Regions from separate parts of the Janthinobacterium sp. 17J80-10 genome, predicted to be linked through region 2. Evidence: predicted binding sites of a transcription regulator. Region 2 holds the regulator's gene; the other holds the start of a gene.
What was found. The regulator NrdR, encoded in region 2, represses ribonucleotide reductase genes. The targets are predictions, from matches to a motif close to CACNANATNTNGTG.
Positions count from the first base shown of each region.

Region 1: EKL02_RS04605 (ribonucleoside-diphosphate reductase subunit alpha) is a predicted target of NrdR. The motif match lies at 10,293-10,306, and genes of this name have one in related genera.

Region 1 is NZ_CP035311.1:1,020,973-1,032,492, reverse strand. Features, by position in the region: gene accC (acetyl-CoA carboxylase biotin carboxylase subunit) at 1-426, shown strand, start outside; gene prmA (50S ribosomal protein L11 methyltransferase) at 436-1,383, shown strand; gene EKL02_RS04635 (DUF3426 domain-containing protein) at 1,387-2,733, shown strand; partial or broken gene EKL02_RS04630 (carbohydrate kinase family protein) at 2,775-3,706, shown strand; gene EKL02_RS04625 (DUF167 domain-containing protein) at 3,731-4,045, opposite strand; gene EKL02_RS04620 (YggT family protein) at 4,042-4,584, opposite strand; gene EKL02_RS04615 (histone H1-like repetitive region-containing protein) at 4,697-5,377, opposite strand; gene EKL02_RS04610 (ribonucleotide-diphosphate reductase subunit beta) at 5,880-7,049, opposite strand; gene EKL02_RS04605 (ribonucleoside-diphosphate reductase subunit alpha) at 7,137-10,067, opposite strand; gene ampD (1,6-anhydro-N-acetylmuramyl-L-alanine amidase AmpD) at 10,409-11,035, opposite strand; gene EKL02_RS04595 (sigma-54 dependent transcriptional regulator) at 11,022-11,520, opposite strand, start outside.
Region 2 is NZ_CP035311.1:3,184,488-3,196,007, reverse strand. Features, by position in the region: gene pal (peptidoglycan-associated lipoprotein Pal) at 1-105, opposite strand, end outside; gene tolB (Tol-Pal system beta propeller repeat protein TolB) at 136-1,425, opposite strand; gene tolA (cell envelope integrity protein TolA) at 1,429-2,346, opposite strand; gene EKL02_RS14345 (ExbD/TolR family protein) at 2,356-2,796, opposite strand; gene tolQ (protein TolQ) at 2,811-3,512, opposite strand; gene ybgC (tol-pal system-associated acyl-CoA thioesterase) at 3,616-4,041, opposite strand; gene EKL02_RS14330 (SDR family NAD(P)-dependent oxidoreductase) at 4,074-4,835, opposite strand; ZMP/ZTP riboswitch at 5,012-5,117, shown strand; gene glyA (serine hydroxymethyltransferase) at 5,211-6,458, shown strand; gene nrdR (transcriptional regulator NrdR) at 6,549-7,019, shown strand; rRNA gene EKL02_RS14315 (16S ribosomal RNA) at 7,666-9,196, shown strand; tRNA gene EKL02_RS14310 (tRNA-Ile) at 9,301-9,377, shown strand; tRNA gene EKL02_RS14305 (tRNA-Ala) at 9,385-9,460, shown strand; rRNA gene EKL02_RS14300 (23S ribosomal RNA) at 9,755-11,520, shown strand, end outside.

The DNA.
Region 1 (11,520 bases), 1.9 Mb from region 2:
GGCGAAAAGCTGCGTTACCGCCAGCGCGACATCGTGTTGAACGGCCATGCGATCGAATGCCGCATCAATGCCGAAGACCCGTTCAAGTTTACGCCATCGCCGGGCCGCATAAATGCCTGGCATGCCCCCGGCGGCCCGGGCATTCGCGTCGATTCGCATGTCTATGCAGGTTATTTCGTGCCGCCCAACTATGATTCAATGGTCGGCAAGGTGATTTCCTACGGCGCCACGCGCGAACAGGCAATCCGCCGCATGCAGATCGCGCTGTCCGAAATGGTGGTCGAAGGCATCCAGACCAATATTGCGCTGCATCGTGAATTGATGGTGGATGCCCGCTTCATCGAAGGCGGCACCAATATCCATTACCTGGAGCACAAGCTGGCCAACAAGCCGGACTTGCCCAAGACGACCGAAATCAAATCGTAAGGCAGGCCCATGAGCTGGACAGAAATCGTCATCGAAGTGCCCCTCCACCAGGCCGAAGCCCTGTCGGACGCCCTGATGGAGGCCGGCGCGCTGTCGGTGTCGGTGGAAGATGCCGACCTGGGCACGGAAGCCGAACAGCCCTTGTTTGGCGAACCCGGCATGGAACCGGAGCACACTGCCTGGGAACGCAGCCGCGTGGTGGCGCTGGCGCCGCTGGAAACGGACCATGCAGCACTGGTGGCCGAGGCTGCCGCCTTGTGCGAGCCGCCCCTGGATGTTGCGCAACTGTCTTACAGCTTGCGCAGTGTCGCCGACCAGGATTGGGTGCGCCTGACCCAGTCGCAGTTTGAACCAATTCATATTGGCAAGAATATCTGGGTCGTGCCGAGCTGGCACGAAGCTCCCGACCCTTCTGCCCTGGTGCTGGAACTGGATCCGGGCCTGGCCTTCGGTACGGGTAGCCATCCGACCACCCGCCTGTGCATGGAGTGGCTGGAAGCGCATGCGCCGACAGGCCTGTCGGTGCTTGATTACGGCTGTGGCTCCGGCATCCTGGCGCTGGTTGCAAAAAAACTGGGAGCGCAACGGGTGGCCGGCGTCGACATCGATGCCCAGGCGATCGAAGCGGCACGCGACAACAGTGAACGCAACCACTGCGCAATCGACTATTACGTGCCGGACGACTTCGCCCAGGCGCATCCCGCCACTGCCTTCGACATCGTTGTCGCCAACATCCTGTCAAGTCCGCTGAAATTGCTCGCGCCAATGCTGTGCGGCCGGGTCGGCCCTGGCGGTCGGCTGGTATTGTCCGGGATTCTGGCACGGCAAGCCGACGAGGTTGCCGCGGCTTATGCTCCCTTCCTGGAAATTTGCGTCTGGGCCGAGCGCGACGGCTGGGTTGCCATGTCGGGCACTGTTCCCGGCCAGCGCCTTGACGCCGACGCCACACCCGCTTGAGCAATGGCCCTTGCAACCCAGTGCCCACATTGCAAAACCACCTTCAAGGTCGCCCATGACCAGTTGAAGCTGCGATCGGGACTGGTTCGCTGCGGCGCCTGCAAGCAGATTTTCAACGGCATCGAACACCTGGTGCCACCGGAACAGCCGGCTGCATCGCCCACAACGCCCCCCTCGCCGCCGGCGCCTGTCGATGCGCCGCCAAAAGCCGATAGCACGCTTGTCGCCGCTGCTGAAATTGCTGCCGGCAAACTCGCTGCCGTCCAGGACGTCGCGCCGTCCGCCATCGACACACTGGAATTCATTCCAGTCGATGACCCCGAGACGCAGACGCGCATACTGTCGTCGAGCGCTGAACCGGATGCCACATCGCTGCCGCAGGCAATCCCGCCGACATCGGACACCGAGGTTGACGACGATCCCCTGACCCGCATGACATTGGTGGATTTCAGCCTCTTCAATGAGGAATGGGATGCTGAAGAGGCGCCACCGAAAAGCGCGCCAGCCGGGAAGCCGCAAGCCTCGGAAGACAGTATCTGGCCCGACACGCAGGATGGCCTGCATGAAGCCCAGGAATTTCCGGGTGACGTAGTGTCGGTGGTGTCGGATACCTTGCCACCAAATGCGTCAGGCTCTGCTGAAGCTGCGGATGAAAGTGATCAGGACATCAGTACAGAGGAACATGCCGCGATAGCCGACCAGGATGCGCTGTCAGCTGTCACCGAACCGGTCTCCGTAACGGCATCTGCCGAGGATGACGGGGACCGCTTTTCTGACACGGTCGTGCCCGCCTCCCTGGTCGAGGAAGAGAGTGCTGACGACGACGAGCCCACTTTTGTCCGGAAAGGACGGCGCCGCCAGCGCTGGGGCCGCATGGCACGGGTCTTCATGGCGCTTGCCTCCATTCTTCTTCTTGTCGCAGCCTTGGGACAGACTGCTTACGCTTTCCGCGACCAGCTGGCAGCCAGATTCCCGTCGTCAAAACCTGCGTTGGTCGCACTGTGCGAACTGGCAGGCTGCCAAGTCAGCCTGCCCGCCCAGATTGACCAGGTCTCGATCGAATCGAATGAATTGCAGGCGCACGCCAACAACAAGAATATCTTTACGCTGAGCCTGTTGCTGCACAACCGCAGTGCTGTAGCGCAAGCATGGCCGCATGTCGAATTGACCCTGAACGACAAGAATGGCAAGCCGCTCGTGCGGCGGACACTGGGGCCCCGTGACTATCTGCCCTCCGACAGGCTTCTCCCGCAGGGCATTGCCGCCGGATCAGAGCAATCCGTGGCCGTATCGTTTGAACTGAGCCAGTTGCAAGCCTCGGATTACCGGGTTTACCTGTTTTATCCCTGATCCGCGATCAACAGATTTTCTCAATTTCTGGAATTGAAACCATGACGTCACTTATTTGCGGCTCCCTTGCCTTCGATAGCATCATGCTGTTTGGCGGTCGGTTTTCCGAAGCCCTCCTGGCTGACCAATTGCACAAGATTAATGTCGCCTTCCTGGTGCCTGAAATGCGCCGCGAGTTTGGTGGCTGCGCCGGCAATATTGCGTATAACCTGAAACTCCTGAATGGCGACCCGCTGATCATGGCGACGGTTGGCAAGGATGCCCCCCCTATCTGGAGCGACTGGGCAAGCTGGGCATTGCAACCCGCGGCATTCGCACCGTCGACGACGCCTACACTGCGCAAGCCTTCATCACTACCGACAGCGACAATAACCAGATCACCGCCTTCCATCCGGGCGCCATGGGCATGTCGCATCTGAACAAGGTTGCCGACGCAGGCCCGGTCAAACTCGCCATCGTTGCGCCCGACGGCCGCGACGGCATGCTGCAGCACGCCGCCGACTGCGTGTCGCTGAACATTCCCTTCATTTTCGATCCGGGCCAAGGATTGCCAATGTTTAACGGCAAGGAACTGGAACACTTCATCGACCAGGCAAGTTATGTCGCTGTGAATGATTATGAAGCAGAATTGCTGATGGAGCGCACTGGCCTGACGCTGGAAAAAATCGCACAACGCGTCGACGCATTGATCGTCACCCGGGGTGAACTCGGTGCGGATATTTTTGTCCGGGGCGAGCATATCGCCATCCCGCCGGTCAAGGCCGATGCAGTGACGGATCCGACCGGCTGCGGCGACGCATTCCGGGCAGGCATCCTGTATGGCGTGACCCATGGGCTGGATTGGCCCACGACCGGCCGTCTTGCAAGCCTGATGGGGGCCATCAAGATCGCCCATCAGGGGGGGCAGAACCATGCACCGTCACGGGCGGAAATCGAGGAACGGTTTGAACAGGCTTTTGGCTACCGCTTCTAATTAAGCAGCACGCCCCGCCGCTCCTTATTCTGCGTTTGCGCGGGCAAGCAGCGCTTCGCGAACGCTTTCGGTCGTCATGCCGGGTGCAACGATCTCCAGGAGTTTGCGTCTCGACGTTGCGCCGTGCGAAACCGCAACAGCGCTTTTCGGCAAGGCCAGCGCATCGGCGACGAATCGGACCAGGGCTTCATTCGCCTTGCCCTCTACCGGCTGCGCCTGCAGGCGGATCTTGAGGGCGTCGCCATGCATGCCTGCCACGCCCGTCCGTTTTGCGTTGGGCATTACCTGCACCTGCAGACGCAGACATGCCGTCGCCGGCTTGCCTTCTTTGCGGCTCATGCCAATCCGGGCAAAATTCCGCTAATGACGCGCAAGGCGATCTGCAGCAATACCAAGGCCACCAGAGGACTCAGATCGATGTTGCCGATCAGTGGCAACACGCGTCGCAAGGGACGCAGCAGCGGCTCGGTCAGGGCGTCGATAAAGGGCGCCAGCGGGGCATGCGGGTTGATCCAGCTGAAGATTACCTCAACGATGATCAGGCCCATGAATCCGTAAAAGATCCACTGGATGAATCGCAGCAATGCCAGCAACAGGATCAATTGCACCGGCAGCGAAAAAAACAGGCCGGCGGTAACAACGACCGACAGGAGCGCAACCAGCAGCGCACCAAGCAAACTGGCCCAGTCGTATCCGCCGACGCCAGGCACGACCCGGCGCAAGGGTTTTACCATCCAGTCGGATAATTGAAAGGTAAAGTGCGCGACCGACATGGGCGGGCGTACGCGCACGACCTGCATCCAGAAGCGCAACAGCAAAACAACCGCAAGCAATCCGGCAACGGTATCGACAATCAACGTGACTATGCTCTGGAGCACGGAAGCTTCTCCTTGATAAAATGCGCCTTGAATAAAAAAACCCGCTGCACGGCACGAAGCCATACAGCGGGATTGTGCCCGAACTTAACCGGGCTTCCAAGCCTTGCCTGGATTATGGACGGCTGCCGGTCGGAAACGGCCAGGCCGCTGCCGGATTCAGCACGGTCTTGACTGCTGGCGCTGCCTTCTTTGGCGCTGCTGCCTTCTTTGGCGCTGCAGCTTTCTTCGGTGCTGCAGCTTTCTTCGGTGCTGCGGCTTTCTTCGCTACCGGCTTCTTGGCGGCTGCAGCTTTCTTCGGTGCTGCGGCTTTCTTGGCTACCGGCTTCTTGGCGGCTGCAGCTTTCTTCGGTGCTGCGGCTTTCTTCGCTGCCGGCTTCTTGGCGGCGACTGCCTTCTTCGGGGCTGCGGCTTTCTTCGCTACCGGCTTCTTGGCAGCTGCAGCTTTCTTCGGCGCTGCGGCTTTCTTGGCTACCGGCTTCTTGGCAGCGACTGCCTTCTTCGGCGCTGCGGCTTTCTTGGCTACCGGCTTCTTGGCGGCGACTGCCTTCTTCGGTGCTGCGGCTTTCTTCGCTACCGGCTTCTTGGCGGCGACTGCCTTCTTCGGTGCTGCGGCTTTCTTGGCTACCGGCTTCTTGGCAGCTGCAGCTTTCTTCGGTGCTGCGGCTTTCTTTGCTACCGGCTTCTTGGCGGCTGCAGCTTTCTTCGGTGCTGCGGCTTTCTTGGCTACCGGTTTAGCGGCGGCTTTCTTTGCAGCGGGTTTCTTCGCTGCGGGTTTTTTAGCGGCTGTTGCCATTTGTTTCTCCTTCACGTGATGGAAAAAATCAAACTACTAGGTTTGAAACCCGCATCAGGCATCGCGATCCCTCATGCGGATTATTCATCGGCACAAGCAAGCTTCTGCTTGCGCTAATGAATTCGGCACCAGCTGAACTGCTGCATCCCCTCATTTATGCAGCACTTCAGCCATCTTCGACCGGCTCTGTCCAGGCGCTCTCATGCGCCCCGGGAGGCCATGCCAGGCAAGGCACGGCGAGCAGCCTGGCTGCTCCGGTCTTAAAAAAACGCCGGCAACATGCCAGCGCTGGAATCCCACTTCAGAACACTCAATCGATTTTTCAAAGAAAAAACCGCCTTGCCCGATAAAATCGGGAAAAGCGGTATCGACAGGTAAGATCGATTCGGTCTTCGACTGTTCATTAATTCGGGTAATGCTTCTTTCTAGTTATGCGGCCCTCTTGCGACCGCCCTGCATTCTCTCCGCTTGTGCCTTGTTCCGTCACACGCTATCGAAGCGATCATTCCCAGCTAAGGGCGCCACCGGTTTGATATTCGATTACACGTGTCTCGAAAAAGTTTCGCTCTTTCTTCAAATCGATCATCTCGCTCATCCAGGGGAAGGGATTCTCTTCCTGCGGGAACAGCGCTTCAAGACCGATTTGCTGTGCGCGGCGATTAGCGATGAATCGCAGATAACCCTTGAACATCGCAGCATTCAAACCGAGCACACCACGCGGCATTGTATCCTCTGCGTAACGATATTCCAACTCCACCGCGCGTAAAAACAACGATTTGATCTCTTCGCGGAATTCCGGTGTCCACAGATGCGGGTTCTCCATCTTGATCGTGTTGATCAAATCGATCCCGAAATTGCAGTGCATCGATTCGTCGCGCAGGATGTACTGGTACTGCTCGGCGGCGCCCATCATCTTGTTCTGGCGGCCCAGCGCAAGGATCTGCGTGAAGCCGACATAGAAGAACAGGCCTTCCATCAGGCAGGCAAACACGATCAGCGAGCGCAGCAGTTGCTGGTCGGTTTCGGTGGTGCCGGTCTTGAATTCCGGATTGGTCAGGATATCGATGAACGGGATCAGGAACTCGTCCTTGTCGCGGATCGATTCGACCTCATGGTAGGCGTTGAAGATTTCGCCTTCGTCCAGGCCGAGCGACTCGACGATGTACTGATACGCGTGGGTGTGGATCGCTTCTTCGAACGCCTGGCGCAGCAGGTACTGGCGGCATTCCGGCGCCGTGATGTGGCGGTAGGTGCCCAGCACGATGTTGTTGGCGGCCAGCGAGTCGGCGGTGACGAAAAAGCCGAGGTTGCGCTTGACCAGGCGGCGCTCGTCCTCGGAGAGGCCGTTCGGGTTCTTCCACAGCTCGATGTCGCGCTGCATGTTGATTTCCTGCGGCATCCAGTGGTTGGCGCAACCGGCCAGGTACTTGTCCCAGGCCCACTTGTACTTGAACGGCACCAGCTGGTTGACATCGGTCTGGCCATTGATGATGCGCTTGTCGGCAGCATTGACGCGCCGCTCGGTGCCGCCCTCGATGGCATCCGGGCGCGCCACCAGCGCCGGATTCAGGGCCACGTCCTGCAGCGATGCGCCGGCCTGCGGCTGGCTGGAGGTTACCGGCTGCAGTGCCGGCTGCACCGAGGTGGTGCTTTCTTCGTCCCAACTTAACATAGTTATCCTTGTATCTAATCTTGAAGTCGTCCGGTTTATCGGCGGCGCGATCAGACCGGGATCATGATCGCGCACGGTCAAAACAGCTTATTGACAAGCCTCACACTCTTCGAAGCCAGCGTCGCCCGGACGCATGGTGCAGACGGGGCCGGCCAGGTCTTCCGCCGCAATCGGTCCGGCCGCGAAACCGCCTGCCGCCGCACCACCGCTGGCACTGCCATCAGCCGACACGGCATTCAGGGCGCCGGTGCGCGAAGTCGATTTCTCGGTGTGGGTCGCAGCCATGGTACGCAGGTAGTAGGTCGTCTTCAGACCGCGCAGCCATGCCAGCTTGTAAGTCTCGTCGAGCTTCTTGCCGGAGGCGCCAGCCATGTAGATGTTCAGCGACTGCGCCTGGTCGATCCATTTCTGGCGGCGCGAGGCAGCCTCGACCAGCCATTTCGGCTCGACTTCGAAGGCGGTGGCGTAAATCTCGCGCAAGTCCTGGGGAATGCGGTCGATCTTGGCGAGAGTGCCGTCGAAGTACTTGAGGTCGGCGATCATGACTTCATCCCACAGGCCGCGCGCCTTCAGGTCGCGCACCAGGAACTCGTTGATTTCCGTAAATTCACCCGACAGGTTCGACTTCACATACAGGTTCTGGTAGGTCGGCTCGATGCAGGCCGATACGCCGATGATGTTGGAAATCGTCGCCGTCGGCGCAATCGCCACGCAGTTGGAGTTGCGCATGCCGTGCTGCTTGATGCGCGAGCGCAATGCCGCCCAGTCCATGCTTTCGGCCGTATCGACTTCCAGGTAACCGCCGCGTTCCTCGGCCAGCAGCTTCAGGGAATCCTGCGGCAGGATGCCGCGGTCCCACAGCGAGCCCTGGTAGGAACTGTAGCGGCCGCGCTCCTCGGCCAGCTCGGTCGATGCCCAGTAAGCGTAGTAGCACACCGCTTCCATCGAGCTGTCGGCAAATGCGACGGCGTCTTGCGAGGCATACGGTACGCGCATCATGTGCAGGCAATCCTGGAAACCCATGATGCCCAGGCCGACCGGACGGTGACGCAGGTTGGAGTCACGCGCCTTCTTGACGGCATAGTAGTTAATGTCGATGACGTTATCCAGCATGCGCATGGCGGTCTGGACGGTTTTTTGCAGCTTGACCAGGTCCAGCTTGCCATCCTTCATGTGGGCCGGCAGGTTCACCGAACCGAGGTTGCACACGGCGATTTCCGACTCGTTGGTGTTGAGCGTGATCTCGGTGCACAGGTTGGAGCTGTGGACGACGCCCACGTGTTGCTGCGGCGAACGGATGTTGCACGGATCCTTGAAGGTGATCCAGGGATGGCCGGTTTCGAACAGCATCGACAGCATCTTGCGCCACAGGTCCATCGCCGGCAGCTTCTTGAACAGCTTGAGCTCGCCGCGCGCAGCCTTGGCTTCATAGCCGAGGTAGGCTTCTTCAAAAGCCTTGCCGAACTTGTCGTGCAGGTCGGGCACGTCGGAGGGCGAGAACAACGTCCATTCGCCTTTTTCCATGACGCGCTTCATGAACATGTCGGGAATCCAGTTGGCGGTGTTCATGTCGTGGGTGCGGCGGCGGTCGTCGCCGGTGTTCTTGCGCAGGTCGAGGAATTCCTCGATATCCATGTGCCAGGTTTCCAGGTAGGCGCACACTGCACCCTTGCGCTTGCCGCCCTGGTTGACCGCCACGGCGGTGTCGTTGACCACCTTCAGGAACGGCACCACGCCTTGCGACTTGCCGTTGGTGCCCTTGATGTGGGCGCCGAGCGCGCGCACCGGGGTCCAGTCATTGCCCAGGCCGCCGGCGAACTTGGCCAGCAGGGCGTTTTCCTTGATGGCTTCGTAGATGCCTTCGAGGTCATCGGCCACCGTAGTCAGGTAGCAGGAAGACAGCTGCGAGCGCTGGGTGCCGGAATTGAACAGGGTCGGCGTCGAGCTCATGAAGTCGAACGACGACAGCAGGTTGTAGAACTCGATGGCACGCGCTTCGCGGTTGGCTTCATTCAGGGCCAGGCCCATCGCCACGCGCATGTAGAACGCCTGCGGCATTTCGATGCGCACGTCGCTGATATGCAGGAAATAGCGGTCGTACAGGGTTTGCAGGCCGAGGTAGCCGAATTGCAGGTCGCGCTCGGGCTTCAGGGCCTGGGCCAGCTTGGCCAGGTCGAATTCGGCCAGCTTGGCGTCGAGCAGGTCGGCTTCGATGCCCTTCTTGATGAATTTCGGGAAATAATCAATATAGTGCGCCGGCGCATCGGCTTGCGCCACTTCCTGGCCAAACACTTCCTTGCGGATGGTATGCATCAGGAGACGTGCGGTGACCAGGCTGTATGCCGGGTCCTTTTCCATCAGCGCGCGCGCGGCCAGGATGGCGGACTTGTGCAATTCCTCGACCGGCACGCCGTCGTACAGGTTCTTGAGGGTTTCACTCAAGATGGCATCGGCGTCGACATGCTTTTCCAGACCAACGCACGCTGCAGCAATCATGGCCTGCACTTTCACCAAGTCCAGCGGACGGCGCTGGCCAGCTTCGACCACATGCAACTCAGGCACCTGCTGCGCCGGCTTGGCGGCCTGCTGCTGGGCACGCTCTTCCATGCGCTTGGCACGATACAACACGTAGGCACGCGCCACATCGTGTTCGCCGGATCGCATCAGCGCCAGTTCCACCTGGTCTTGCACGTCTTCTATGTGAAAGGTGCCGCCGGCCGGCTGGCGGCGCACCAGGGCATTCACCACATTGGCGGTGAGTTGCTCGACCAGTTCGCGCACACGTGCCGATGCTGCGCCCTGCCCGCCGTTCACCGCCAGAAAAGCCTTGGTCATCGCAATCGAGATCTTGGCCGGCTCAAAGCCCATCACGGCGCCATTACGGCGCAGGATACGATAATCGGCCAGGCCGTTTGCGCCAGCCGATGTCGCTACTGCAGGAGCAAGGGCGCTGTCGGCCGGAGGTACCGCACCGTGTTCGATGGGGGACTTGATGGAAATTTCTTGGGTTGATTGCACTTGACCTCCTAATGCTGTATTGCCAACAGCCAAATGCTGCTGACGATTGTTCTGAAAAGCCTGCAAGCGCCAGGCTTCCCCCCATTGATAATGATTTGATTGTGTTATACAGCCCGGCCACTGTACTGCCGGCCAGGCTTGCCCTTGAAGAGGTTACAGCTTCCGAATTACCATGCGCCTCGCCGGGAGATCGCTGTGAGGATTTTTACTCTTCGAAAGGTTTCCCACTACATCTAGTGGTTTGATTTGCGAACCAAACTAATTCTAGTACCTGAGATTGCCATGCGCAATATATTTTTACATTCAAAAAAATAATTTTTTTGCTGTCTGGAGGTTGACAATCAGGCGGGACGGACATCCAGGGCCGGGAAGGCCAGCCCCATTGAATTGCTCGTTGCTTTTTCGTGTTGCCGGACAAGGACGCAATAAGCAGTCCAGTCGAAATATGGCCCGGGATCGGTCTTGCGACCGGGGGCGATATCCTGATGGCCGGTCACCGCACGCAAGGCATAGCGTCGTCGCAATGCAACAGTCAGTTCTGCCAGGGTGTGGTATTGGCGATCGTCGAAAGGAACAAAGTCACTGCCTTCCAGCTCAATGCCGATCGAAAAATCGTTGCAACGCTCGCGTCCCTCGAACGAGGACACGCCGGCATGCCAGGCCCGCTGGTCGGCGGACACGAATTGTATCAGGCCACCGTCGCGGAGTATCAGGAAATGCGAAGACACGCGCAAGCTGCGCAACTGGTCGAAATACGGATGGATATCGCAATCGAGGCAATTGCCGAACAAATCAGCAATATAAGGACCACCGAACTGCCCCGGAGGCAGGCTGATATTGTGAATCACCAGCAAATCGATATCGGTCGGTTCGGGCCGCGCATCGAAATTGGGCGACGGCCGGTGCTGCGCCTGGCGGCACCAGCCGTCGGCATCCATCTCCAGCGCGAGCGGTTCATTCCGGTTCATGAATACTTAACCTCTGCATACGGTAACGCAACTGGCGAAAGCTAATTCCAAGCAATTCCGCGGCTTGCGTACGATTGAAACGGGTCTGCGCAAGCGCGCGACAAATGATTTCGCGCTCGACCTGGTCCAGATGATCCGGCAGGCTGGCCGGCAAGGGCGGCAACTCGGCTACGGCCGCCCCGAGCGGCTCGGCCACGTCGGGCGTTGGCGGCATGTGGAAGCGTACCGATACGGTATCGGCAGGAGCGTCCCCGGCAAACGTTGACTCAGCTGACTGCAGCATCGGTTCCGCGACCTCGGGCGCGGCCGCCGGCGCTGCGGCAGCAAGCCCGGAAGGCACCATCCCGGCAGCTTTCAAGGCCAGGTCGGCCACTTCGATGACATCGTCATTGGCAAATGCCATGGCGCGTTCCAGAATATTTTCCAGTTCGCGCACATTGCCCGGGAAAGAGTAGCCGCGCAGCGCTGCGAGTGCGGCTGGCGCC
Region 2 (11,520 bases):
AGTGCGGTCCTCGATCGGCGCCTTGTCGTTCAGCGGGGTGGACGAGCAGGCGGCAAGTGCCAGTGCGCTGCAGAGGATGAGGGCGGAAGATGAAAGTTTTTGCATAAGGAACTCCTTGTGATGCAGGTTGATTAATTATTTCATGAACGGGCCCCAGGTCGGCTCACGGATGTCGCCTGCCTGGGTGCTCAAACGGTAACGGGTGCGGCCATCGACCGACACGACTTCCAGCGAGCCGCGGCGGCCGGTTTCGGTCGCGTACATGATGTATTTGCCGTTCGGCGAGAAGCTGGGGGATTCATCCCGCGCCGATTCCGACAGGCGCAGTTCCTGGCTATTGGCCAAGTCCAGCGAATAAAGCTGGAAGCGGCCGTCGCGGCGCGAAATATAAGCAAGCGTGCGGCCGTCCGGAGAGATGCGCGGGCTGATGTTGTAGCTACCCTGGAAGGTCACGCGCTGGGCATCGCCGCCATTGGCGGACATGCGGTAGATTTGCGGCCCGCCGCTGCGGTCGCTGGTGAAATAGATGCTCTGGCCATCCGCCGAGAATTGTGGCTCGGTATCGATGCCATTGGTATTGGTAAGGCGGCGCAAGCCGCTGCCATCCGCATTCACCAGGTACACCTGGGTCAGTCCATCGCGCGCCAGGGCTATTGCCAGCTTGCTGCCGTCCGGCGACCAGGCCGGTGCAGAGTTGCTACCCTTGAAGTTGGCGACCGCAGTGCGCTCGCGGCTTACCAGGTCTTGCACGTACACCACCGGCTTCTTTTTCTCGAACGAGACATAGGCGACCCTGGTGCCATCCGGGGACCACGCTGGCGAAATGATCGGCTCATTGGAGCGCAGCGCAACATGCACGCCCTCGCCATCGGCGTCGGCCACTTCAAGCCGGTATTCGCTGCCAGCCTTCGTCACATAGGCGACACGGGTAGAGAACGCGCCGCGCACGCCCAGAAGTTTTTCGTAAATGTCGTCGGCGATCTTGTGCGCTGCCAGCCGGGTGAATTGCGGCTGGACTGCCATCGCCAGGCCCGACAGCTGGGAGCCGGCAAGCGTGTCGAGCAACTTGTAGCGCACATCGAAGCGGCCATCTGCCAGGCGCTGGACGCTGCCGACGACCAGGGCATTGGCGCCGCGTGATTTCCAGTCGGCGAATTTGACGGGCGTCGTTTCCGAGATCGCTACGCCCGTATCGATGATCTTGAAATAACCGCTGCGCGCCAGGTCGGCCTTGATGATCGCGCTGGCTTGTTGCGGCGCTACGCCTTCGTCGGCAAAGGCGGCAATCGCAATCGGGATCTGGTTGGCGCCAACGCCGGAAATTTCAATGCGCAACTGGGCTTGCGCGGTGACCGCGGCGAACAGTCCCAGCAATGCGAGGAATCGCAGAAAATAATCAAAGCTAACGCTGGGTTTTTTTATCATGGCTTACTGTTCTTTCGGTTTGTGGATCACGGGGAAAGCCGCAGGCACGCTGCCGGACTTGTCAGCGGGGAAGGGCGCAGACAATTCAATTGCCCGCCGCACTGCCTCGTCAAATGCCGGGATTCCCGACGATTTTACCTTGCGCGGCGCACCGCGCAGCGAGCCATCCGGGAAAAGCTGCACATCATATTCCACCGCCGGGTTGCCCTGCAGGTCAGGCGGGACAGGATACTGCGTATTCGACTTGATCTTGGCGGCGATCTTGGCCGCATAGCTTGGGTCGCCGCGCATGCCCTGCGACTTGGCCGCCGTGCCGGTACCGCCGCTGCCGGCGACGGCCCCAGCGGCGTCGGTCATGCGCTTCAAATCGTCTTCACGCATTTTTGCCAACAGTTTTGCATCTTGCTCGTTGCGCAGCCGTTTCTTATCCGCCTCGGCTTTTTCTTTCTTTACAAGGGCTTCCGCCTTTTGCTTTTCAAGGAGTGCTTTCTCCTTTTCCAGGGCAAGCTGCTTTTCTTTTTTCGCCAGTTCCTTCTTGTCTTTCTCTGCCTGCGCCTTTTCTTCTTTCAGGCGCGCAAGTCGCTCTTCTTCTTCCCGCTTGGCCTTTTCTTTTTTCTTGCGCTCCTGCTCGAGGGCGATGTCGGGCTTCTCCTCGGAGGCCTTTACTTCCGGTTTCGGCTGAGGTTTCGGTTCGGGCTGGCGAACTGGTTCAGGTTCGGGCGGCGGCGCAACCTGCCGGGGCGCGGCTTCCTTTGCCTGCATGTCCCACACCTCGGCTTCCACAGCCACAGGCGTTTCACTTTGCCAGCGGATCCCGATCCACAGGAAGGCGATCAACGCCGCATGGACTGCCGCCGCCAGCGCGATGGCGCGCCAGCGGCCTGGTTCCTGGGGCGGGGAGTATGGGGTCGTGTCAGCCATCTTGCGCAGTTACCGGGTTGCCAGTCCAACCCTGGAAATGCCGATTTTTTTTGCTTCCGACAGCACCTGGATGACTTCGTCGTACTTGATTTCCTTGTCGGCCGCGATCATGAGCGGCATGTCCGGATTGGCAGCATGCAGGTCGCGCAGGCTGGCCACCAGTTCGGGGCGGCTGGCCGTAGTGATGCTTTGCGCACTGGCCTTGCCGCCGCTGATTTTCACGGCGGCCGTGGCATCCGGCTTCAGCGAAACCTGGATGTATTCCGAAGGTGGCTGGGCCGACTTGCCTGCACTGGGCAGGTTGATCACGCTTGGGTCGGTCATGGGCGCCGTCACCATGAAAATCACCAGCAAGACCAGCATCACGTCAATGTAGGGCACCACATTGATCTCGGCCTTGAACTTGCGGCTGCGGCCGCCACGCAGCGAACCTGAAAACGAGGAAGCCATTGATTCTTTCCTCCTTAGCGGACTTGCCGTTGCAGGATATTGGAAAACTCTTCGACAAAGCTTTCGAAACGGATCGCCAGTCGGTCGATATCATGGGAATAGCGGTTGTAAGCTACCACCGCCGGAATCGCCGCGAACAAGCCGATTGCGGTGGCGATCAGGGCTTCGGCGATGCCTGGCGCAACGGAGGCCAGGGTTGCCTGCTGCACGTTGGCCAGTCCGCGGAAGGAGTTCATGATGCCCCAGACCGTGCCGAACAAGCCGACATAGGGTGACACGGAGCCGACGGATGCAAGGAATGCCAGGTGCGATTCAAGCGCATCCATCTCGCGCTGATAGGCCGCCCGCATGGCACGCCGGGCGCCATCGACCAAGGCATTGGCATCGACCGCACCTTTGCCGGCCGCCGTTGCCTTGGCCTTGTTGAATTCGCTCATGCCGGCTTCGAAAATGCGCTCGAGTGCGCCGGTCTGGCCGGTATTCCTGCGGCGGTTCGACACGGCATCTTCATACAGCGTAGTGAGGTTGCCGCCCGCCCAGAAATTACGTTCAAATTCTTCCGTCTGTGATTTGGCATTGCGGATGGCAAAGAGCTTACGGAAAATATATGTCCAGCTCATCAGCGAAACAGCCGCCAGTAGCAGCATGACAAGCTGGACCAGCACTGAAGCATTGGTAATCAGGGAGACAAAGGAAAGGTCTTGTGCAACTGTCATTTGAGCGCTATGGCAGGAAGGATAAGTTCGGTTGAAAGCGTAACTGGCAAGCGCCTTGCGATGGCAAACAGAAAAGGCGCTTGCTAATTACAGCAAGCAAAATTTAGTTAATACAATTAATTTTCAGGCGGATGTCGTCGGGGATCGCACGCGGACGAAATTCTTCTTTGTTTACACAAACCAGGGTTACTGTGCCTTCCGCAAGAAGGAAGGGCTCACCTTCGTTGACGCGCCACGCTTCTTGCCGGACTTGCATGGATGCTCCGCCCACGCGTTCGACCACAACAACGAGTTTCAGTTCGTCATCAAGTTTCGCGGGCGCATGATATTCAACTGAAGTTTTTTTAACGACAAACAATACGCCCAATGTGTCGGCCAGGACATGCTGGCTGAAACCTGCATGGCGTAACCACTCGGTGCGGGCACGCTCAAAGAATTTCAAATAATTTGCATAAAATACAATGCCGCCGGCATCGGTATCTTCATAGTAAACGCGAATTGTCCAGCTAAAATCTTTTTCGGAGCTCATGCTTGTTCGGTAAGGAGGCGGAATCGCGGTTTTTATAATTGGCTTGCTTGATCGCGCTTGATGGCAAATGGCGAAAAGCCCTGACATGTCGGCATCATTTCGATATGGTTGATATTCACATGCGCAGGCAGGGTGGCTACCCAAAAAGCGGTCTCTGCCACATCCGCTGCAGTAAGCGGCGTGGTGCCTTCATAGACTTTTGCCGCCGCAGAATCATCGCCGCGGAAACGCACATTCGAAAACTCGGTGCCGCCGGAAAGGCCAGGTGCAATATTGGTGGCGCGTACGCCTGTACCTGCCAGGTCCGCCCGCAGATTGCGCGTGAATTGATCGACAAATGCCTTGGTCGCGCCATAGACATTGCCGCCCGGGTAAGGGTAGGTACCGGCAATCGAACCAATATTAATGATGGTGCTGCTGCCACGCGCCACCAACTCCGGCAGCAGCAGGCGCGTCATGGTCACAAGACCCTTGCAATTGGTCTCGATCATGGTTTCCCACTCTTCGAGCGAAGCCTGGTGCGCGGGTTCGACACCCAGGGCGAGTCCGGCATTGTTGATGAGGACATCGATAGGACGCCATTCGGCCGGCAATGCTGCCAGCATTTCGCTGATCGCCGCCTTGCTGGTGACGTCCAGAACAACCGGCAAGACATTCGCGCCGAGTTCCGCTGCCAGCGTGTCCAGGCGGTCACGACGACGCCCTGTGGCAATCACCTTGTGGCCATGTCGGACAAACTTGCGTGCCATTTCCTCGCCAAAACCGGAAGTCGCACCTGTAACAAAGACGATCATCACTATCCTCTTGAATAACTGTTTATTATAGGCAAAATTGCCGCCCGACGCTTGCGCCGCGCCGATTTGCCGCACGTTATTAACCAGGTATCTGCAGCGGATCGCAAGGGCGTTGGCAACCCTCGACCGTGGAATTCTTGCTCAAATCAAGGGCATATCATACAATTTATGACCATTTCGTCTCACGTGACTGGCGAAAAACCGGAATCCGCATTCCGGTGACAAGGTGGGGCTCCACCGGGGAACGTGAGATTTCTTCCGCCGTTCGCCTGGGCAGCCCAAATGGAAAGCACGACTGAGGCTGCCTGTCATTATCCTGTTGGCCCTCATTCGATTTAGCCCAGGCACTTTGAATTCAATAATTGGAGTAATTTCATGTTCGCAAAAGACCATACCATTGCCAAGGTCGATCCGGAACTCTGGTCGGCCATCCAGCAGGAAAACACTCGCCAGCAAGATCACATCGAGCTGATCGCCTCGGAAAACTATACATCGCCTGCGGTGATGGAGGCCCAGGGTTCGCAGCTGACCAATAAATATGCCGAAGGCTATCCGGGCAAGCGCTATTACGGCGGCTGCGAGTACGTCGACATCGCCGAAACCCTGGCGATCAACCGCCTGAAGGAATTGTTTGGCGCTGAAGCCGCCAACGTGCAGCCAAATTCTGGCTCGCAAGCCAACCAAGGCGTCTTCTTTGCCATGCTTAAGCCCGGCGACACCATCATGGGCATGTCGCTGGCCGAAGGCGGCCACCTGACCCACGGCATGGCGCTGAACATGTCCGGCAAATGGTTCAATGTCGTTTCCTATGGCTTGAATGAAAAAGAGGAAATCGACTACGACGCCATGGAGCGCCTGGCGCGCGAGAAAAAGCCCAAGCTGATCATTGCTGGTGCCTCGGCCTATTCACTGCGCATCGATTTCGAGCGTTTTGCCAAGGTCGCCAAGGAAGTCGGCGCCTATTTCATGGTCGATATGGCGCATTACGCCGGCCTAATTGCCGCTGGCGTCTATCCGAACCCGGTGCCCTTCGCCGATTTCGTAACCTCCACCACCCACAAATCCCTGCGTGGCCCGCGCGGCGGCGTCATCCTGATGAAGGCCGAGCACGAAAAAGCCATCAATTCGGCGATTTTCCCGGGTATCCAAGGAGGGCCGCTGATGCACGTTATCGCCGGCAAGGCAGTGGCGTTCAAGGAAGCGCTGTCGCCGGAATTCAAGGCGTACCAGCAGCAAGTGGTGAAAAATGCCGATGCCCTGGCCAAGGCCCTGATCGAACGCGGCCTGCGCATTGTCTCCGGCCGCACCGAGTCCCACGTCATGCTGGTCGACCTGCGTGCGAAGGGGCTGACCGGCAAGGAGGCTGAAGCGATCCTGGGAGCGGCGCACATCACCTGCAACAAGAACGGCATCCCGAATGACCCGCAGAAGCCATTTGTGACTTCCGGCATTCGCCTGGGCAGTCCGGCAATGACGACCCGTGGTTTTACCGAAGCCGAAGCAACCAAGGTCGGCCACCTAATCGCCGACGTGCTCGACAACCCGCATGATGCGGCGACGATCGATCGCGTGAAAGCCGAAGTCAAGAAACTGACTGACGCTTTCCCGGTTTACGCAAAATAACCCGCGCCATGCGCCTTCGCATCCTCTGTGGGGCGAAGGCGCAAGCAAGGCGGTTTCTCAATGTGAAATGATTAGAACAAGAATCACGCGATGAAATGCCCCTTTTGCCAGCACGAAGATACACAGGTCCTTGATACGCGGGTGTCGGAGGAGGGCGATTCGATTCGCCGTCGCCGCCGTTGCGTTCACTGCGACAAACGATTTACCACGTACGAACGTATTGAACTGGCGATGCCGGTGATCGTCAAGAAAAACGGTAGCCGTACCGAGTTTGACCCAGCGAAATTGCGCGCCAGTTTCATGCTTGCATTGCGCAAGCGTCCGGTTTCCGCCGAAGCCGTCGACGCGGCGATTCACCGGATTGAAGAGAAGTTGCGATCCACCGGCGAGCGTGAAGTCATGTCCGGCCATATTGGTGAATTGGTCATGCGTGAGCTTCGGCGCATGGACAAGATCGCTTATATCCGTTTTGCCTCCGTGTACAAAAGCTTCGAAGATATCGCGGAATTTCAGGATGCAATCGCAGAGGTGGGGCAGGAGCGCAAGCCGGCCGCCAAATAGCAGGATGTTCAATTGGACGCCGCAAAAGAATTTCATTAAAAAGTCGTTGAAAGAGGTAGACGATTCTCGCGGCAGCCCCCATAATGCTGCTTCTTCGTTGCAACGATCTCTCGAAAGAGGGTTGAAACAGCGAAGAAGAAGAGAAGTTTGATTGCGGAAGTTCGTCAGTTGTAGCGTCCTCCCTGGCAGCAAATCCCCTCGACAGTAATCGACCTGTGCCTCTGGCTGGGTTTATTATTTTTCTGGCATTTATGCCGGAGCGAGCGGTTTGATGACTGGTCCTTGTCCGGCAAGTCTGGATGGGGCAAGGCAGGATGGTTTTGAAGGGTGTAAAAATTCTTCAAAAACGCAGTTGACGAAAAGATTGAAACGCTTCATAATCTCGCCTCTCTGCTGCTGACGAACACAACGATTCGCAGCGACGCTGATAACACGGCGGAGCAGAACAAGTTCTTTAAAAATTAACAGCCGATAAGTGTGGGCGCTTGATGGAGTGCACTGCCGGGTTCGCCTGGCAGATGACTTAAAAAATATCAAGTGCTCACAAGTAAAGAAAATAGGTAAGTTCGCAAGAACTTAATCTGTCAGTATTTTGAGTGAGCGACGATCCTTCGGGATCTGCCAGAAATGGCAAGTAACAGAGATTAAACTGAAGAGTTTGATCCTGGCTCAGATTGAACGCTGGCGGCATGCCTTACACATGCAAGTCGAACGGCAGCACGGGGGCAACCCTGGTGGCGAGTGGCGAACGGGTGAGTAATATATCGGAACGTGCCCTGGAGTGGGGGATAACGTAGCGAAAGTTACGCTAATACCGCATACGATCTAAGGATGAAAGTGGGGGATCGCAAGACCTCATGCTCGTGGAGCGGCCGATATCTGATTAGCTAGTTGGTAGGGTAAAAGCCTACCAAGGCGACGATCAGTAGCTGGTCTGAGAGGACGACCAGCCACACTGGAACTGAGACACGGTCCAGACTCCTACGGGAGGCAGCAGTGGGGAATTTTGGACAATGGGCGCAAGCCTGATCCAGCAATGCCGCGTGAGTGAAGAAGGCCTTCGGGTTGTAAAGCTCTTTTGTCAGGGAAGAAACGGTGCGGGCTAATATCCTGTGCTAATGACGGTACCTGAAGAATAAGCACCGGCTAACTACGTGCCAGCAGCCGCGGTAATACGTAGGGTGCAAGCGTTAATCGGAATTACTGGGCGTAAAGCGTGCGCAGGCGGTTGTGTAAGTTTGTCGTGAAATCCCCGGGCTCAACCTGGGAATTGCGATGAAGACTGCACGGCTAGAGTGTGTCAGAGGGGGGTAGAATTCCACGTGTAGCAGTGAAATGCGTAGATATGTGGAGGAACACCGATGGCGAAGGCAGCCCCCTGGGATAACACTGACGCTCATGCACGAAAGCGTGGGGAGCAAACAGGATTAGATACCCTGGTAGTCCACGCCCTAAACGATGTCAACTAGTTGTCGGGTCTTAATTGACTTGGTAACGCAGCTAACGCGTGAAGTTGACCGCCTGGGGAGTACGGTCGCAAGATTAAAACTCAAAGGAATTGACGGGGACCCGCACAAGCGGTGGATGATGTGGATTAATTCGATGCAACGCGAAAAACCTTACCTACCCTTGACATGTACGGAACCCTGCTGAGAGGCGGGGGTGCTCGAAAGAGAACCGTAACACAGGTGCTGCATGGCTGTCGTCAGCTCGTGTCGTGAGATGTTGGGTTAAGTCCCGCAACGAGCGCAACCCTTGTCATTAGTTGCTACGAAAGGGCACTCTAATGAGACTGCCGGTGACAAACCGGAGGAAGGTGGGGATGACGTCAAGTCCTCATGGCCCTTATGGGTAGGGCTTCACACGTCATACAATGGTACATACAGAGGGCCGCCAACCCGCGAGGGGGAGCTAATCCCAGAAAGTGTATCGTAGTCCGGATTGGAGTCTGCAACTCGACTCCATGAAGTTGGAATCGCTAGTAATCGCGGATCAGCATGTCGCGGTGAATACGTTCCCGGGTCTTGTACACACCGCCCGTCACACCATGGGAGCGGGTTCTGCCAGAAGTAGTTAGCTTAACCGCAAGGAGGGCGATTACCACGGCAGGGTTCGTGACTGGGGTGAAGTCGTAACAAGGTAGCCGTATCGGAAGGTGCGGCTGGATCACCTCCTTTCTAGAGTTTGCACGCAAGTCAAGTGTCCACACTTATCGGTCTGTTATTTAAAGAGAACAGAAAACAGTGCATCCGAAGTTGATGCGATTGAGGTCTGATCAAGCGGGTCTGTAGCTCAGCTGGTTAGAGCACCGTGTTGATAACGCGGGGGTCGTTGGTTCGAGCCCAACCAGACCCACCAGGATTACGGGGGTTTAGCTCAGCTGGGAGAGCACCTGCTTTGCAAGCAGGGGGTCGTCGGTTCGATCCCGTCAACCTCCACCAGTTTCAAAGGTCAAACCACAGTCAGTCGTGCAAGTAGCGATGGGACTATGGTTTGGTTTTTAAGAGACCATTGGCTGTTTTGTTCTTTAACAATCTGGAAGAAGTAATAGTAAAGAAATTTATCAGTACAAGTTTGTACGCAAGTATGAATGAGTGCTGGTGGGTTGTGATTGTATCAATCATCAAGTATGAAAGTGTTCTGGCCATAAAAAGCGAGAATGACTGGATTACGGCAAACGCGACATACTCAGAATAACTCTATAGCGTCTCTCGGAAGAGAGGTCAACGTTATAGGGACAAGTGAATAAGTGCACATGGTGGATGCCTTGGCGATTACAGGCGATGAAGGACGTAGTAGCTTGCGATAAGCTGCGGGGAGCTAGCAAACGAGCTTTGATCCGCAGATTTCCGAATGGGGAAACCCACCCTTTTAGGGTATCCCACACTGAATACATAGGTGTGTGGAGGCGAACGTGGCGAACTGAAACATCTAAGTAGCTACAGGAAAAGAAATCAACCGAGATTCCCAAAGTAGTGGCGAGCGAAATGGGAAGAGCCTGCAAGATTTAGCATTTTTGATAGTGGAACGCTCTGGAAAGTGCGGCCATAGAGGGTGATAGCCCCTTACACGAAATCATTAGTGTGGAACTAAGTTTGCGACAAGTAGGGCGGGACACGTGAAATCCTGTCTGAACATGGGGGGACCATCCTCCAAGGCTAAATACTCGTAATCGACCGATAGTGAACCAGTACCGTGAGGGAAAGGCGAAAAGAACCCCGGGAGGGGAGTGAAATAGATCCTGAAACCGTGTGCATACAAACAGTAGGAGCGGACTTGTTCCGTGACTGCGTACCTTTTGTATAATGGGTCAGCGACTTACATTCAGTGGCGAGCTTAACCGAATAGGGGAGGCGCAGAGAAATCGAGTCCGAATAGGGCGACAGTCGCTGGGTGTAGACCCGAAACCAAGTGATCTACTCATGGCCAGGATGAAGGTGCCGTAACAGGTACTGGAGGTCCGAACCCACTAATGTTGAAAAATTAGGGGATGAGCTGTGGGTAGGGGTGAAAGGCTAAACAAACTTGGAAATAGCTGGTTCTCTCCGAAAACTATTTAGGTAGTGCCTCTTGTATCACCATCGGGGGTAGAGCACTGTTATGGCTAGGGGGTCATCGCGACTTACCAAACCATTGCAAACTCCGAATACCGATGAGTGCGAGCAAGGGAGACAGACGTCGGGTGCTAACGTCCGGCGTCAAGAGGGAAACAACCCAGACCGCCAGCTAAGGTCCCAAAGATTGGCTAAGTGGAAAACGAAGTGGGAAGGCTAAAACAGTCAGGAGGTTGGCTTAGAAGCAGCCATCCTTTAAAGAAAGCGTAATAGCTCACTGATCGAGTCGTCCTGCGCGGAAGATGTAACGGGGCTAAGCCAGTCACCGAAGCTGCGGATATGCGTAAGCATATGGTAGGAGAGCGTTCTGTAAGCCTGCGAAGGTGTCTTGTAAAGGATGCTGGAGGTATCAGAAGTGCGAATGCTGACATGAGTAGCGATAATGGGAGTGAAAAGCTCCCACGCCGTAAGCCCAAGGTTTCCTGTTCAACGTTCATCGGAGCAGGGTGAGTCGGCCCCTAAGGCGAGGCAGAGATGCGTAGCTGATGGGAAGCAGGTTAATATTCCTGCACCGTCGTATGATGCGATGGGGGGACGGATCGCGGAAGGTTGTCCGACTGTTGGAATAGTCGGTTTGTGCATCAGAGAAGGCCCTTAGGCAAATCCGGGGGCGTAATTCAAGGGTGTGCGACGAGTGGCCTTGTGCCGCGAAGCAATCGGAAGTGGTTCCAAGAAAAGCCTCTAAGCTTCAGTCATACGAGACCGTACCGCAAACCGACACAGGTGGGCGAGATGAGTATTCTAAGGCGCTTGAGAGAACTCGGGAGAAGGAACTCGGCAAATTGGTACCGTAACTTCGGGATAAGGTACGCCCTAGTAGTTTGACTGGCCCGCGCCAGGAGGATGAAAGGGTTGCAATAAAATGGTGGCTGCGACTGTTTAATAAA